DNA from 2 places in the Streptomyces sp. NBC_00285 genome. Region 1 is predicted to be linked to the other one. Evidence: riboswitches for the same ligand, from Rfam matches in the RefSeq annotation. Region 1 holds a riboswitch; the other holds the start of a gene.
What was found. A riboswitch is a leader RNA that binds a small molecule or an ion and turns the genes downstream of it on or off. The one in region 1 is predicted to bind cyclic di-AMP.

Region 1 (8,826 bases):
TCTACACGACGGCCGGCCAGATCGCCGCGACCACGGCCACCGCGGCCTGGGGCCCCAACGTCAACACGGCGTACACCACCTTCCAGGACGCGTTCGGCAAGGCCAGCAAGGCGAAGAAGGAGTCCCAGTTCGACTCCGCCCTCGCCACCGTGCAGTCGAAGGCCTTCGCCGACATGAAGAAGCAGGGCTTCGAGGTGACCGAGGCATGACCAGCGCTCCGCTCAAGGGCTCCGACCTCACCGAGGTCGGGCCCTTGGCGGACGGCACCGGCACCGCCCAGTCCGTCCGCCCCAGCCGCCCCCGCCGCCGTGGTCGTGGCCGCAGCGCACCGTACTGGTTCCTGGCGCCCACCCTGACCCTCTTCGCCGCCTTCACCGTGGTGCCCATCGGGTACGCGATCTGGCTGAGCCTGCACAGGGTCCAGGTCAAGGGCATCGGCCTCGGCAAGGGCGCCCGCTCACAGGTCTGGAACGGCATCGGCAACTACACCGACGTCCTGAAGGACTCCGAGTTCGGCGACAGCGTGCTGCGCGCCTCCGGCTACGGCCTCATCGTCATCCCGACCATGCTGGGCCTCGCACTGCTGTTCGCGCTGATGCTGGACACCCCGAAGGCGCGCAGCGCGCCCTTCGCGCGGCTGATGATCTTCCTGCCGTACGCGGTCCCCGGCATCATCGCCGCCCTCATGTGGGGCTTCCTCTACCTGCCGGACGTCAGCCCCTTCTACTACCTGCTCGACAAGTTCGGCCTCCCGCAGCCCGACCTGTTCGACGGCGGCAACCTCTACCTCTCCTTCGCGAACATCGCGGTCTGGGGCGGCACCGGCTTCAACATGATCGTCATCTACACCGCGCTCAGGGCGATCCCGCCGGACATCTACGAGGCGGCCAGGATCGACGGCGCGAGCGACCTGCACATCGCCCTCAGGATCAAGATCCCGATCGTGATGCCCTCCCTCGTGCTCACCTTCTTCTTCTCGGTGATCGCCACCCTCCAGGTCTTCACCGAGCCGATGGCCCTCAAGCCGCTCACCAACGGCCTGCCCAGCTCGTGGAGCCCCCTGATGGCCATCTACGACAAGGCCTTCCTGCAGTCCGACATCTACGGCGCCTCCGCCACCGCGGTCGTCCTGGCCCTGGCCACGTTCGTCCTCTCCTTCACCCTGCTGCGCATCTCCGACCGCTACACCCGGGAGGACCGGGCATGACCCCCCTCACCCTCACCGCCGACACCACCGGCAGGACCGCCAAGGCGCGGCGTACGGCCTGGGTGCCGACGATCGTGCTGCTCCTCGGCGCCCTGTACTGCCTGATCCCCATCGCCTGGGTGGTCATCGCGGCGACCAAGGACCGGTCGGAGCTCTTCTCCACCTTCACCTTCGCGCCCGGCTCCGGCTTCCTCGACAACATCAGGGACCTGACCGACTACCGGGACGGCATCTTCTGGCGCTGGATGGCCAACTCCGCCTTCTACGCCGGTTTCGGCGCCCTGCTGTCCGCCGCGGTCTCCGCAGCCGGCGGCTACGCGCTCGGCCGGTTCGCCTTCCGCGGCCGTGAGGCCGTCTTCAAGATGATCCTGGCCGGCGTCCTGGTGCCGTCCATCGTGCTCGCCGTACCGCAGTACCTACTGCTGTCGAAGCTGGGCATGGCCGACTCGTACTGGTCGATGCTGCTGCCGTCGATCCTCTCGCCGTACGGCGTCTACCTGGTCCGCATCTACGCGGCCGCCTCGGTACCCACCGAGCTGATGGAGGCGGCCCGCATGGACGGCGCGAGCGAGTGGAGGATCTTCTCGCGGATCGCCGTACCGATGATGATGCCGGGCCTGATCACGGTGTTCCTCTTCCAGTTCGTCGGCATCTGGAACAACTTCCTGCTGCCGTACGTGATGTTGGCCGACGACGAGAAGTTCCCGATCACCCTCGGCCTCTACACGCTGCTCGCCCAGGGCGCCTCGCAGCCCGCCCTGTACACCCTGGTCATCACCGGGTGTCTGCTGGCGATCCTGCCGTTGATCGGGCTCTTTCTGGTGATCCAGCGGTTCTGGTCCCTGGACCTGCTGAGCGGCTCGGTCAAGGCCTGAACGACCCTTCTCCAACTGACGAGGAACATGACCACCAGTGCGAACGGCCGCCGCAGGCCTCCCACCATCCACGACGTGGCCAGGGAGGCAGGCGTGTCGCGGGGCACCGTCTCCCGCTTCCTGAACGGCGGCCACTACGTCTCGCCGACCGCCCGGCGGGCCGTGGAGGCCGCCATCAGGAAGACCGGGTACGTGGTCAACCGGCATGCGCGCAGCCTGAGTACGGGCCGGTCGGACTCGGTGGCGTTCCTGCTGACGGAACCGCAGGAGAAGTTCTTCGAGGACCCCAACTTCAACGTCCTGCTGCGCGGTTGCACCGAACGGCTCGCCCAGTTCGACATCCCGCTGCTGCTGATGCTGGCCGAGAGCGACGACGACCGGCGCCGGCTGACCCGGTACATCACGTCGGGCCACGTCGACGGCGTCCTGCTGCTCTCCAACCACAGCGGGGACCCGGTCGCCGCCGAACTGCACGAGGCCGGGATCCCGTTGGTGGTCTGCGGCAAGCCGATAGGGCTCGGCTCCAAGGTGAGCTACGTGGCCGCCGCCGACCGCGACGGCGCGCAGGAGATGGTCCGCCATCTGATCGAGGGCGGCCGGCGCCGCGTCGGCATGGTCACCGGGCCCCTGGACATGCCGGGCGGTCCCGACCGGCTGGCCGGCTACCGGGACGTGCTCGCCGAGGCGGGCCTGCCCTACGACCCGGCGCTCGTGGTGGAGGGCGACTTCCGGCGCAGCGGCGGTGAGCGGGCGGCCCGGCGGCTGCTGGCCCAAGCCCCCGACATGGACGCCGTGTTCGTCGCCTCCGACCTCATGGCCCTCGGTGTCGTGGGTGTGCTGCAGCAGTCCGGGCGCTCGGTCCCCGGTGACATCGCTGTCGGCGGCTTCGACGACTCCCCGGCGGCCACCGCCGCCGCCCCCGCCCTCACCACCATGCGCCAGCCCTTCGACCGCATCAGCGCCGAGATGGTCCGCATGCTCCTCGCCCAGATCGCCGGCGAGGACACGGCCGGCGTGATCCTCCCGACGGAACTGGTCGTCCGGGACTCGGCGTAGCGCTGCATGGGGCGGTGGCGCTCCATGGGCCGTGCCGTGCCCCCGGAACCGGAACTGCCGTCAACGTATGTGAAAGCAGCAGCCGTCCGGTTCGCGTCGAGTCGCAGGGGCCAACCATCCGTATTCTCTGATCATGGCCGCCTCCACCGCATATTCACTCGTCGCCACCGACCTGGACGGCACGCTGCTCCGCGCCGACGACACCCTCTCGGACCGGTCGTTGGCCGCGCTCGCGCGGGTGGCGGCGGGCGGGGCCAGGCATCTCGTCGTGACGGGACGGCCGGCGCCCAGAGTGCGGCCGCTCCTCGACGACCTGGGCAGTACGGGGCTCGCGGTGTGCGGGCAGGGCGCGCAGGTGTACGACGCCGGCGCGGACCGTCTGCTGTGGTCGGTGACCCTGGACCGGGAGCTGGCCGAGACCGCCCTCGGGAAGATCGAGGCCGAGGTCGGGCAGGTGTACGCGGCCGTGGACCAGGACGGCGTGGACGGGCTGACGCTCATCGAGCCGGGATATCTGATGCCCCATCCGACGCTGCCCGCCGTGCGGGTGGAGCGGCGCGACGACCTTTGGTGCGAGCCGATCAGCAAGGTGCTGCTGCGACACCCCTACCTGTCCGACGACGAGTTGGCGCTGACGGCGCGCTCGGTGGTGGGCTCGCTGGCCACCGTCACCATGTCGGGGCCCGGGACCGTCGAACTCCAGCCATGCGGCATCACCAAGGCGACCGGCCTCGCGCTGGCCGCCGAACACCTGGGCCTGGGGCCCGAGGTGACGATCGCCTTCGGGGACATGCCCAACGACATCCCCATGTTCGACTGGGCGGCCCACGGGGTCGCGATGGCCAACGCCCACCCCGAACTCAAGGCCGTGGCCGACGAGGTGACCATGTCGAACGAGGACGACGGCATCGCCGTCGTCCTCGAAAGACTGTTCAGTGAGGCGTAGTTCCTAGTACGCGCCCCACACGTTGTCGATGGATCCGTACCGCTGGGCCGCGTAGTTGCAGGCCGCGGTGATGTTCGCGACCGGGTCGTACGGGTCCCACAGCGTGTTGGACACGTGGTAGGCGTTGAACGTCGGGTCGATCACCTGGAGCAGGCCCTTGGACGGGGTGCCGGCCGCCGCGTTGGAGTCCCAGTTGTTGATGGCCCAGGGGTTGCCGGAGGACTCGCGGATGACGTTGCGGTAGATGCCGTCGTAGGAGCCGGGGATCCCGTGCTCCGCCATGACGGCCAGGGAGGCCCGGATCCAGCCGTCGAGGGTGTTGGCGTACCCGAGCGTGGTCGCGGTCTGCACGGTCGGGGTGGCCGCGGACGCGCTGGTCGCGCCGACGAGGGGGAGCGCCAGTACGGCGGCTCCGGTGCCGAGTACGGCGAGCTTGCGGACGAGACGGCTCTTACGGGGGGCGCGGTGCTGAGCGGCAGCAGGCATGGTGAAGTCCTCTCCTTCGCCTGCGAGGTGAGCTGTCGGGTTCGGGCGGGGAGTTGCCCGGTCACGCCCGCAAAAGGCATGACTTAACCCCTAGCCGTACCGGTATGTCCGAAGACATCCCGATCCGGCGACTTACCTGGGTCCCCCGCTCCTGCCGCGGTTCTCGGTGGGTGTACGGGCGGTGGCAGGATTCGGCGTCCGCCCGACAGGCCGGGAACGTATGCGAGAGCACATGTCCGGAACAAGTGGCGAATTCACATGCCGTGCCTATTGACCTTGGTCTGGGGTATTTGAGGCACTTGATCCTTTGCGGCAGCAAGCCTCAACTGGCGCGCGGGAAAAGGTGGATCCATGCATTCCGGATATCTGACGGACCGCCGGATCGAGTGAGCCAAGTCACGCCGGTACGCAAGAGGGGTGAAACGGTCATGTATGCCCAACTCGTAGTCAACCGACCGCTCGTGGGATCCGTCTCCGTCGAGCTCGGCGGACCGCCGCTGTCCGGTCACCGAGTGGGCCGGGTCGGCCTCGCAGGAAGCTCGCGCGCTCACGCGTGGGTGGAGTCGCGCAGGGCACGTGTTGAACGAGCAGCGTTGCTGAGGCCGGGGGCCGGAGGGGGTCGACGAATCAGGGCACCGACGGCTAATTCCCTACAAGTCGATAGATATCTATTCTTTTCGCATGATCAAAAACATACCGGCCGTGATCCGATACCGCCCGGCATGGACAGGGCGGGCGCTATCGGTGATCCAAAGGTGACCGGATACGCTGACTTGAGTGAGGGCAGCGACCTATCGACATTCCGTGTAACCGCCAGTAGACACCAGCAGACAGGAGACCCCTCGTGACCGTCGTCGGGCCGTTCGGGCTGAGCGTGCGGGACCAGGCTCTGGAAGCCGATGTCCAGGCCGGAATGACGGCTGTCGAGGAGGGACTGCTCGAGGCCACCAAAAGCGAGGTCCCCTTCATCACGGAGGCCGCCCAACACCTTGTGCGCGCGGGCGGAAAGCGCTTCCGTCCACTCCTCGTGATGCTCGCCGCCCAGTTCGGGGATCCCTATGCGCCGGGCGTCGTGCCGTCGGCCGTCGTGGTGGAGCTGACCCACCTCGCGACGCTGTACCACGACGACGTCATGGACGAGGCCGCAGTACGCCGCGGTGTCGACAGCGCCAACACCCGCTGGGGCAACTCGGTGGCCGTACTCACCGGCGACTTCCTGTTCGCCCGCGCCTCGCACATCCTGGCCGACCTCGGTCCCGAGGCCGTCCGGGTACAGGCGGAGGCGTTCGAGCGCCTGGTCACCGGGCAGATCCTGGAGACGGCCGGTCCGATGGACGGCCGGGACCCGGTCGAGCACTACCTCGACGTGCTCGGCGGCAAGACCGGCTCTCTGGTGGCGGTGTCGTGCCGTTTCGGGGCGATGATGTCCGGCGCCGACGAGACGGTCGTGGACGTCCTGACCCAGTACGGCGAGCGCCTGGGCGTCGCCTTCCAGCTCGCGGACGACGTCCTGGACATCGCCTCCGACTCTCATGAGTCCGGCAAGACCCCCGGCACCGACCTGCGTGAGGGCATCCCCACGATGCCGGTGCTGCGGCTGCGCGAGCGGGCCGCCCGGCTCGGCCTGGCCGAGGACATCGCCCTGTGCGAGCTGCTCGACTCCGACCTCACGGACGACGCCCGGCACGCCGAGGCACTGGCCGCGCTGCGGGAGCATCCGGCGCTGGAACAGGCCCGCCGCGACACCGTGCGCTACGCGAAGGACGCGCGCGCGGCGCTGGCCCCGCTGCGGGAGTGCGACGCGAGGGCGGCACTGATGGAGCTGTGCGACGCGGTGGTCCACCGCGCGGGCTGAACCGCGCCCTCCCGCGTGACGCAGGTCACGAGCGGGATCCGTGGGCCCCGGTCGGCTCCGGCAACGCGGCACGACCGTCGGCTCCTGCGCCGTCCAGGGCCGTCACCGTCCCGTGCCGACTGCCTTTTCTTGTGCAGCTGACGGTCTCCCGGAGCCGCATCCCCTACGGGTCGTAGGGGGTGCGGCCGTGTCGTGTCATACCCCAGGTGTACGCGGAGTTGGCCCCGAGGGTTGACGCATGGTCATGGCCGATTTGGTCAGATGGACACCACGGAAAACACCACTCCTCACCGATTCGGGTGAGAATGGCGGCTACGGGGTGGACGCAGGGGGAGTTGACGGCCGCCGCCGACGACGGAGGTAAGGCACACATGGCACCGTACGAATCCGACGACAGCGCGACCGCCGACGCCGAGGAACTGCGCGCGGCGCGCCGACGCAAGGCCGCTAGGTACGTCGTGCCGGCCACGGTGGTGGGAATCGCGGCGGCGACCATCGGGCTCGTCCCGGCGCTCGCCGACTCCGGCGACCCGGACCTGCCGAAGATCAGCGCACAGCAACTCATCGAGAAGATCGCCGCGTCCGACGTGGAGCAGCTGTCCGGCACGGTGAAGATCACCACGGACCTGGGACTGCCGGACCTCGGGGGTCTGGAGAGCTCGCTGGGCTCCGCCGCCGGTTCCTCCGGCTCGGGCGACGGCTCGTCCGCCGACCCGACCACCAAGCTCACCGAACTCGCCTCCGGCACGCACACGCTGCGCGTCGCGGCCGACGGTGAGAACAAGCAGAAGGTCTCCCTCCTGGAGGACGCCGCCGAGTACAGCCTCATCCACGACGGCAAGGACGTCTGGGGCTACGACAGCAAGTCCAACTCGGTCTTCCACAGCACGGCTTCCGAGAGCGACGGCAAGCAGAAGGAAGAGCTCCCGGCCACGCCCAAGGACCTCGCAGAGGACGCCCTCAAGGCCGCCGACAAGACCACATCGGTGACGGTCGAGGGCACCGCGCAGGTCGCGGGGCGGGACGCGTACCGGCTCGTCATCAAGCCCAAGGACGAGGGATCGACGGTCGGCCAGATCACCGTGGCCGTGGACTCGAAGACCGGACTGCCGCTGAAGTTCACGCTGACGCCCGCGAGCGGCGGTGCCGCTGTCGTGGACGCCGGCTTCACCCAGGTCACCTTCGCCAAGCCGGCCGCCTCGACCTTCGACTTCACCCCGCCGAAGGGCGCGAAGGTCACGGAGAAGGACGCCGCCGAGGCACCCGACCACTCCAAGGACTTCAAGGACTCCAAGGACCTCGGCAAGGGCTCCACCCATGAGCGCGGCACGAAGGGCCCCGGCGGCTCCGGCGGCCTCGACGGACTGAACGTCATCGGGGACGGCTGGGACTCCGTCGCCACCTTCGACACCGGCGGCAAGGGCGTCCCGTCCGGCGCCGAGGCCGGCGGTGACATCGGCGGCTTCCTGGACTCGCTCGGCGACAAGGTCTCCGGCAAGTTCGGCACGGGCACCGTCTTCAAGACCCGTCTGATCAACGCCCTGATCACGGACGACGGCAAGGTCTACGTCGGTGCGGTCACCAAGGACGTTCTGGTGAAGGCGGCGAACGCGGGCTGAACCGGGAACCTTGCGCGGCGGCCGCACGTAGTAACTGTACGTAGTCGTCGCGTGAGCACGAATTGAGGGAGCCGATGGACGAAGGGTCCGCCGAGGAGCCGGAGCCGAGCGAGGCGGGTGACAGTGTCATCCACACTCGCGCCCTCACCAAGCGGTACCGCGGCGGACAGCTCGCTGTGGACGGTCTCGACCTGACCGTCCCGGCGGGCAGCGTCTTCGGCTTCCTCGGGCCGAACGGCTCGGGCAAGACCACCACCATCCGCATGCTGATGGGCCTCATCGAGCCGACCTCCGGCTCGGCCCGAGTGCTCGGCCGCCCGATGCCGCGCGCCGCCCGGACCGTACTCCCGCACGTCGGCGCGCTCATCGAGGGCCCCGCCCTGTACGGCTTCCTCTCCGGCCGCGACAACCTCGTCCGCTACGACGCGGCGGACCCGACCGCCGACCCACGCACCCGGCGCGTCCGGGTGGCGGCGGCACTGGAGAGGGTCGGTCTGGCGGCCGCCGCGGCCAAGAAGGCGAAGGCGTACTCGCTGGGCATGAAACAGCGGCTGGGCCTGGCGGCGGCCCTGCTCCAGCCCCGTGAACTCCTGGTCCTGGACGAACCGACCAACGGCCTCGACCCTCAGGGCATGCGGGAAATCCGTTCCCTGGTGAGGGAGTTGGCCTCCGAGGGCACCACCGTCTTCCTCTCCTCCCACCTCCTGGACGAGATCGAACAGGTCTGCACCCACGCCGCGGTCATGACCCAGGGCCGTCTGATCACCCAGGGCCCGGTGGCG
Region 2 (8,826 bases), 2.6 Mb from region 1:
GCGCAGCCGCTGGACCATGCTCCAGGCCGCACGCAAGGGCCTGTTCGCGCAGATGGTCGTCGTCCCGCTGCTCCAGCGGCACCGGATCCTCACCCAGGTCTCCGGGGACCACCTGGAGGTCATCAAGCTCATCCCGCCGCTCGTCGTCGGGGAGGCGGACGTGGACCGGTTCGTCGACGCCTTCACCGCCGTCATGGACGACGCGCACAGCGGCGGCGGGCTGATGTGGGACTTCAGCAAGACGTTGGTGAAGCAGGCGGTGGCCAACCGCTAGCGAATCCGGGAGTATTTTGCCTCTGAGGCAAGAAATTTGCCGCAGAGGCAAACCTCCGGCTCAATGGAGGCATGAGCTCCTCGGAAGCCTTCACGGAGCTGCCTTCGGTGGCTCCTCAGCTCCGCGCACTGCGCCGCCGCGCCTCCCTCACCCTGGAGGCCGCGGCCGGTGCCGCGGGCTTGTCGCCCGCCCACCTCTCCCGGCTAGAGACCGGGCAGCGCCAGCCTTCGCTGCCGATGCTGCTGGCCCTCGCCCGTATCTACGGTACGACGGTCTCGGAACTGCTCGGCGAGACGGTCGCCGAACGGGACGCCGTCATGCGCTCCGGCGACATGGAACCGACCGCGGCGGGCGGCTGGACCTATTTCCAGGCGGGCGCGCCCGGCCGTGGCATGCAGGCCCTGCGGGTCCATGTGCCGCACGGCTCCCAGGGCGACATCGTGCGGGTGCACCCGGGCGAGGAATGGCTCTACGTCCTCAAGGGGCGGCTCCGGCTGCGCCTCGGCGACAGCACACACCGGCTCGACCCGGGCGACAGTGCCCACTTCGACTCGCTGACCCCGCACCGCATCGCCGCCCACGACCCCGACGGCGTCGAGCTCCTGTTCGTCCACACCCTCTTGCAGAGTCCCACGGCCACGCTGTGCCTGGGCCCGAACCTTGGAGAGACACCATGACCGACATGGAGGAGAAGTTTCCCCGCGCCCTGTGGGTGCGCCTGATCATCTACCTCGCGGCCGGCCACGTCTTCGCGGCCTTCATCTACTTCCTCTTCGCGGTGGGGGCAGGGCAGTAGCCGCTGCTCCGGCTCCCGGACAGAGGCAGGGCGGCAGGGGCGGCCGCACAGCTCAGTCGAGGAGCCGCTCCCGCAGGCGCTCGCGGATCTCCGGGGTGAGGCCGAGGCCCTGCTCCAGGTACGCGTCCACGCTGCCCCACGTCTCCTCGATGGTCTCGAAGGCCGCCGTCAGATACTCGACGCGTGCGTCGAAGAGGGGGCTGAGCAGCTCCATGACCTCGGGGGAGTAGGCGGTGGCGACGTCGTCACCACTGCGGCGCACCTTGTACCGCCGGTGCTTGGCGTTCGACTCCAGATAGTCGGCGACGATCGCCTCGCGCTCGGCGCCCACGGCGAGCAGGGTCACGGCTATGGACAGGCCCGCACGGTCCTTGCCGGCCGCGCAGTGCATCAGGGCGGGCACGCTGTCCTCGGCGAGGGAGCGCAGCACCTGGGAGTGCTCCGCGGTGCGCTCCTTGATGATCCTGCGGTAGGAGCTGATCATCCGGTTCGCGCCCTTGCCGTCGCTGAGGATCTCGCGCAGCTGGTCGAGCTCGCCGTCCCGGACCATCTTCCAGAACTCCACGCCGTCGGCCGGGTCGCTCAGCGGGAGGTTCACATTGCGCACCCCTGCCAGCTCGACGTCCATGCCCTCCAGCTTCTGGTCCGCCTCGTTACGGAAGTCGAAGACCGTGTGCAGGCCGAGAGAGGACAGGAACGCGGCGTCGTCCTCCGTCGCGTGCGCGAGGTGACCGCTGCGGAACAGCACTCCGTACCGCACCCGACGTCCGTCCACCGTCGGCATTCCGCCCACATCACGGAAGTTGCGGACAGCGGCCAGTTCGGGTTCGGTCGACGGGATCTGCTGCGTCACGGGGTTCCTCCCAGCCGGTCACCGCCGACGCTGCTCGTCGACGGGCACGCTCTCGACGATACGACACGTGTTCCTGGGGCAATGAGTTGTCCACAGCCCTGGCAATCAGTCGTCCACAGGCGTTGCAGCCGGGCTCGTGGCCGTTGATGATGTTGGTGCCTGAGCACACCTGATGGCACCTGTTCGAATCTGTGAGGGGCACGATGCTGGAGATCGCCGAGAACGGCCGTACGTGGATTCTGTCCGGGTCGGCCAGTAGTTACGCCCTGCACCTCACTGCCGAGGACGAGCTGCTGCACCTGCACTGGGGCCCGAGGATCGCCCTCGCCGACGCCGAGGCCCTCGCCGCCCGCCCGCTGCCCGAGTACCGGCCCTTCGAGGCCCCGCTCGACGGGCACGAGGAGTACCCGGTCGAAGGCGGCCCCCGCTTCAGCCGTCCCGCCCTGTCCGTGCGCACGGACGAGCGGCGTGGCACCGAGTGGAGCTTCGAGGCTTATGACACCGAGGGCGACGAACTTCGGCTGCGGTTCCGGGACGCCGGGCTGACCGTGACACTGCACTACCGGATGCGCCACGACGTCCTGGAGCGCTGGGTGACCCTGGACAACCAGGGCCCGGCACCGGTCGAGCTGCTGCGCGCCGACTCGGCCACCTGGACCCTGCCCGACCGCGAGGACGGCTGGCGGCTCTCCCAGCTCCACGGCCGCTGGGCTGCCGAGTCCCAGCTCACCCAGGCCCCCCTCACCTACGGCGAGAAGGTGATCGGCAGCCGCCGCGGCCACACCGGGCACCAGCACCTGCCGTGGGTCGCCCTCGACACCGACGCGACCGAGGAGCACGGCGAGGTCTACGGCTGCGCCCTCGGCTGGTCCGGGTCCTGGCGGATCGCCGTGGCCCAACTCCCCGACGCGCGTGTGCAGATCACCGGCGGCGCAGGCTATGACGACTCCGGCCTGCTGTGCCTGGCGGCCGGGGAGTCGTTCACGACGCCCGTCTTCGCCGGCCTCTGGAGCGACGGTGGCTTCGGCGGCGCGAGCCGGGCCTGGCACGCCTGGCAACGGGCGTACGTCATCCCGGACGCGGACCAGGACCGGCCCGTGCTGTTCAACTCCTGGGAGGCCACGACCTTCGACATCTCCGAGGAGCAGCAGGGCACCCTCGCCAGGCGGGCCGCGGCGATCGGCGTCGAACTGTTCGTCGTCGACGACGGCTGGTTCGGCACCCGTACCAGTGACCGGGCCGGGCTCGGCGACTGGGAGCCCAACCCCGACCGCTTCCCGGCCGGCCTGAAGCCACTCGCCGACCGCGTGCGCTCGCTCGGCATGCAGTTCGGCATCTGGGTCGAGCCGGAGATGGTCAACCCGGACAGCGAGCTCTACCGCGCCCATCCGGACTGGGTGCAGTACCAGACGGGACGAAAGCGGACGGAGTTCCGTAATCAGCTCGTACTGAACCTCGCGCGTGAGGACGTCCAGGAATACCTGTGGGAGCAGCTGGACACGCTGCTCTCCTCGGCCCCGATCGACTATGTGAAGTGGGACTTCAACCGCTGCTTCACCGACGCGGGCTGGCCCGGCGACCCGTACCCGCAGCGCCTGTGGGTCGACCATGTGCGCGGCTTCTACGCCCTGTTGGACCGCCTGCGCGAGGCTCACCCCGGCGTTGCCTTCGAGTCCTGCTCGGGTGGCGGCGGCCGGATCGACCTCGGGGTGCTGAGCCGCACCGACCAGGTGTGGACCTCCGACAACACCGACCCGCTCGACCGCCTCGCCATCCAGTACGGATTCAGTCAGGTCCATCCCGCGCGGGTGATGGCCGCCTGGGTCACCGACAGCCCCAACACCCAGCTCAACGGCCGGGTGAGCTCTCTTCGGTTCCGGTTCGTGAGTGCGATGGCCGGGGTTCTCGGCGTCGGCGGGGACCTCGAGGAGTGGACCGAGGAGGAGCTCGCCGAGGCCCGTCAGTGGGTGGACCTCTACAAGGAGATCCGGCCCGTGGTGCAGCGCGGCGACCTCTACCGGCTGCGGCCTCCGCGGGGCGGGCTCAGTGCGGTGCAGTACGTCCTCGGGGACGAGGCCGTCGTCCTCGCCTGGCTCCAGGCGCAGCAGTACGGCGAGCCCGTCCAGGCGTTGCGGCTGCGTGGACTCGACCCGACGGCGTCGTATGAATGCCTCGAAACGGGCGAAGTTCACCGAGGGGCTGTATTGCTGCATCACGGACTTTCCACCGGCTTGCGGGGTGACCTTGATGCGACGGTTATCCGACTCCGTCGCATCTAGGGCCTCTGTCCGAATTGCTGGTTTCCTTCCAACTCCTTCCGGGATATGGGTTCCTGTGAATTCGTGACGTGAGGAGCGTCATATCCGTGACGGTGTGTCGCTGGTCATGTTCACGTAATTCTTGTGGTTTTCAAGGGGATTCGGGTCGGTAATCGGGCATCCGATGCACTCAGGGTGACTGTCAATTCCCGTAGGCGATCAACAGAAACGCATTCACAGGGAACCTCCCACTTGTCCCTTTGCGTCTTGCTCGCTTACGTTCACCACCGATCCGGTCGGACGCCTAATCCTGCCGCCGAACGGATTCCGCCCACACTCACCCGTACACGGCAGGAGCGGGGGACCCACAGGCAGTACCGCCTGTTCCGGTCTCCGGAACAGGCTTGGGGTCAAGTCGCGCCTCGGCGCGGCCGGACATCTCCAGTCCGCACCCGACAGCTCACCTCGCAGGCGCCGGAGAGGAATTCGCCATGCCCGCGAAGGGTAAGCACCGCCGTCCGAAGCCCCAGCGCTTCACCCGCTCGATCGCCGTCGCCGGAACCGGGGGTGCCGCACTCGCCCTCCCGCTCATGGGGGCCACCGGTGCTCACGCCGCCACCTCGCAGTCGGTGTCGGAAAAGGCCGTTCAGTCGCTTCCGGTGACGCAGAAGGTCGCTGAGAAGACCGCCGAAAAGACAGCCACGAAGAAGAAGGCCGCGACCGTGCGCACCTATTCGGTGCGGACCGGTGACTATCTCTCGAAGATCGCCGACGAGCAGAACGTCACCGGCGGCTGGGAGAAGCTCTACGCCGACAATCGCCAGGCCGTCGGCGAGGACCCCTCGCTCATCCACCCCGGTCTGAAGCTCTCGATCGGCAAGAGGGCCACGACGAGCACCGCGAGGACCGAGTCCTCCGCTTCCTCTTCGTCGGCCTCCTCGAAGACCGAGAAGGCCGAGGCGAAGTCGTCGTCGAACTCGACTGCCGCCACCCGGAGCTCCGACACCACCAGCTCCAGCGGCTACACCCTTCCGGTCTCCGGTGCCACCATCGGCACCGGTTACCGCGTGGCGGGCAGCATGTGGTCCAGCGGCTATCACACCGGCGTGGACTTCGTCGTCCCGACCGGCACCGCGCTGAAGGCCGTCGCCGCGGGCACGGTCGTCTCCGCGGGCTGGGGCGGCGCCTACGGCAACCAGGTCGTCATCAAGCTGGACGACGGCTACTACGCGCAGTACGCCCACCTGTCCCAGCTCTCCGTCTCGGCCGGCCAGACCGTGACCGAGGGCCAGCAGATCGGCCTCTCCGGCGCGACCGGCAACGTCACCGGCCCGCACCTGCACTTCGAGATCCGCACCACGCCGGACTACGGCTCGGACGTGGACCCGGTCTCCTACCTCCGCTCGAAGGGCGTCGCCGTCGGCTGACGCCCCTGTGCCACCGAAGGCCGGACCCCGATCCCCGGGTCCGGCCTTCGGTGTTCCCTGCTGAGTGTCCTTGCGCCTTCATGATCACTTCATTGCGGTCTTGTGGCAGACATGCTCGTAGCGTCGACAGGCGGGGGAGGGTGGGGACACAGTGAACTCCATAGTTGTGCAAGCGCTTTCTGCGGCCTTCGGAGGTCACTGTGTCCGGCGTCGACCGACGCACCGTCTTCAAGGGCGCCGCAGCCGCGGCCGCCCTCACCCAGTTCTCCTGGGCCGTGTCCCACGCCGCCACAGCGGCGGACGGCGACGCCACCGAACTCCACTGGCTGGACGGTTCGGCCCCCGACGTCCACGCCGGTGCCACCTGGGGAGTCCCCTGGGCTCGTGGCACCCATCGCCCGGAGCAGCCGTTCCGGCTCGCGACCTCCGGCGGCGACGAGGTCCCGGTCCAGAGCTGGGTCACCGGCTACTGGCCCGACGGCTCGGTGAAGTGGACCGCACACGCGATAGCGCCCGACGCGCCCAAGGCCGACCGTTACGTACTCAGCGCCGGCAGCCCGGCCGCTCCCGTTCACCGGGTCGAGGTCGGCCGGAGGAGCGGCCGCATCGAGGTGTCGACCGGCGTGATCACCGCCGTCTTCGAGGCCAGGGGCTCCGACACCGTCATACGCAGCATCCGGCGCGGTACGACCGAGATCGCCCGGGACGGGCGGCTGGTCGCCCTGCGGCAGGAGTCCGTGCGTGAGGGCGCGGACCTCGACGGTTTCGCCGGCCGGATCGAGAAGATCGCGGTCGAGCAGGAGGGATCCGTCCGTGCCGTGATCCGGGTCGAGGGCCGGCACCGGCACGGCGGCAGGGCCTGGCTGCCCTTCGTGCTGCGGTTCGCGTTCTCCGCCGGTGCGGAATCCTTCCGTCTGGTGCACACCTTCGTCTGGGACGGCGAACAGCAGCCCGGTTCCGACCGGGGGGACTTCCTGCGCGGGCTCGGTGTCCGCTTCACCGTGCCGCTGAGCGACCAGCCGTACGACCGCCATGTGCGGTTCGCGGACTCGGGCGGCGGCCTGTTCAGCGAGGCCGTCCAGGGCGTCACCGGGCTGCGCCGCGACCCGGGAGCCGCAGTGCGGGCCGCGCAGATCGCGGGCGAGAGGCTTCCGGACACCGTCACCTGGGACACCCGGGTGTCGAGCCGGCTGGCGTACATCCCGCGGTGGGGCGACTACACCCTGACCCAGCCGACCGCCGACGGCTACCTCGTGCGCAAGCGGACCAAGGCCGGGTACGGCTGGATCACGGCCGCGGCCGGACAGCGCGCCACCGGCTTCGGATACGTCGGCGGCGCGAGCGGCGGACTCTCCTTCGGTCTCAGGGACTTCTGGCAGCGCCACCCCACCCAGCTGGACGTCCGCGGCGCGGCCTCCGACGCCGCCGAGGTCACCCTCTGGCTCTACTCGCCCGAGGCCCAGCCCCTCGACCTGCGCTTCTACCACGACGGCCTCGGTCAGGACACCTACGAGGAGCAGTCCGACGGCGGTCTGGAGATCACGTACGAGGACTACGAGCCCGGCTTCGGCACCCCGTACGGCATCGCCCGGACCAGTGAACTGACCTTCTGGGCACTGGAGAAGACTCCGTCCGCCGCCGCTCTGGCGGCTCAGGCGAAGGCGGTGGCCGCTCCTCCACTGCTGGTGGCCTCGCCCCAACGGCTGCGCTCCGCGGGCGTGTTCGGCGACTGGGCGCCCGTGGACCGCTCCTCGAAGGCCCGCGCGGCGATCGAGGACCACCTCGACGACCTGTTCGCCTACTACCGCGACCAGCGCGAGGAGCGCCGCTGGTACGGCTTCCTCGACTACGGCGACGTCCAGCACACCTACGACAACGACCGGCACGTCTGGCGCTACGACATCGGCGGATTCGCCTGGGACAACTCCGAGTTGGGCACCGACCTCTGGCTCTGGTACCACTTCCTGCGCACCGGCTCCGCCGAGGCGTTCCGGTTCGTGGAGGCGATGACCCGGCACACCGGTGAGGTCGACGTCTACCACCTCGGCAAGTGGGCGGGCCTCGGCACCCGCCACGGCGTGCAGCACTGGGCGGACAGCGCCAAACAGGTCCGTATCTCCACGGCCGCCAACCGTCGCTTCCACTACTTCCTCACCGGCGACGAACGCACCGGCGACCTGCTGAGCGAACTCGTCGACGTGGAGCTGACGTTCCTGGAGGTCGACCCGCAACGCAAGGTCCGCACCGACGGTTACGAGCCCGGCGACCGGCACGCCCTGTCGGTGGGCTTCGGCACCGACTGGGGTGGGGTGTCGGCGGCCTGGCTCACCGAATGGGAGCGGGGCGGCCCGCGCGCGGCCGAGGCGAAGGCGAAACTCGTCAACTCCCTGCGGACGATCGCCGCGCAGCCCAACGGCTTCTTCACGGGAACGGGTCTCCTCGACGCCGACACCGGCAAGTTCGCCGTGACGACCGACACGGCCGTCAACGTCTCCCATCTCAGCGCTGTCTTCGGACTCGTCGAGACCAACAGCGAGATCGTGTCGCTGCTGGGCGACGAGGAGCCGGAGTTTCGCACGGCCTGGCTGAACTACGCGCAGTACTACAACGCCTCCGACGCCCAGAAGAAGCAACTCACCGGCTCCACCTGGAAGTCGGCACTGCCCGCCGCGCACTCGCGCATCACCGCCTACGCCGCTCAGCGCAAGAACGATCCGGCTCTCGCCACACGCGCGTGGAACGAGTTCCTGACCGGCAACGACACCTACTTCCCGTCCAACGACTGGAACCCCGTCACGATCAAGACCCCGGCGGTCCTGCGGACCACGAAGGAGATCCCCTGGATCTCCACCAACTCCTCCGCCCAATGGGCCCTCGCCGCGATCCAGAACCTGGCTCTGATCGGAGACCGGATCCCGTCATGAGACGCACGCTCCTGACAGCGGCGACCCTGGCGGGCCTGCTCGTCGGCGCGGTGCCGCCCGCCGTCGCCTCCGGCGGCTCGGACGTCGTGCGCCCCGATGATCGCCGTATCGCCTATGAGGGCCGCTGGGGCCGGACCGCTGCGGCGGCCGTCACCGTCAACTCCGGTTCCCGGCTGCGCTTCCGCTTCACCGGCCCGGCCGTCCACGCGCTCTTCGACGTCTCGTCCATCACCGTGCCCGCGCAGATCTACGTGTCGGTCGACGGCGGCCCCAAGGAGGCGTACGCCGTCGACC

Region 2: it holds a riboswitch for cyclic di-AMP, as region 1 does, so the genes downstream of both, OHT57_RS41130 (LysM peptidoglycan-binding domain-containing M23 family metallopeptidase) here and OHT57_RS29595 (transglycosylase SLT domain-containing protein) in region 1, are expected to answer to the same signal.

The regions. Positions count from the first base shown of each region.
Region 1 covers NZ_CP108055.1:6,375,832-6,384,657, forward strand. The annotation lists gene OHT57_RS29570 (ABC transporter substrate-binding protein) at 1-209, shown strand, start outside; gene OHT57_RS29575 (carbohydrate ABC transporter permease) at 206-1,207, shown strand; gene OHT57_RS29580 (carbohydrate ABC transporter permease) at 1,204-2,082, shown strand; gene OHT57_RS29585 (LacI family DNA-binding transcriptional regulator) at 2,110-3,138, shown strand; gene OHT57_RS29590 (HAD family hydrolase) at 3,272-4,084, shown strand; gene OHT57_RS29595 (transglycosylase SLT domain-containing protein) at 4,088-4,570, opposite strand; cyclic di-AMP (ydaO/yuaA leader) riboswitch at 4,573-4,749, opposite strand; gene OHT57_RS29600 (polyprenyl synthetase family protein) at 5,415-6,425, shown strand; gene OHT57_RS29605 (LolA family protein) at 6,797-8,044, shown strand; gene OHT57_RS29610 (ABC transporter ATP-binding protein) at 8,119-8,826, shown strand, end outside.
Region 2 covers NZ_CP108055.1:8,969,498-8,978,323, forward strand. The annotation lists gene OHT57_RS41105 (aspartate aminotransferase family protein) at 1-274, shown strand, start outside; gene OHT57_RS41110 (helix-turn-helix domain-containing protein) at 346-951, shown strand; gene OHT57_RS41115 (DUF6126 family protein) at 948-1,070, shown strand; gene OHT57_RS41120 (tyrosine-protein phosphatase) at 1,123-1,923, opposite strand; gene OHT57_RS41125 (alpha-galactosidase) at 2,127-4,202, shown strand; cyclic di-AMP (ydaO/yuaA leader) riboswitch at 4,500-4,668, shown strand; gene OHT57_RS41130 (LysM peptidoglycan-binding domain-containing M23 family metallopeptidase) at 4,673-5,608, shown strand; gene OHT57_RS41135 (exo-rhamnogalacturonan lyase family protein) at 5,809-8,532, shown strand; gene OHT57_RS41140 (GDSL-type esterase/lipase family protein) at 8,529-8,826, shown strand, end outside.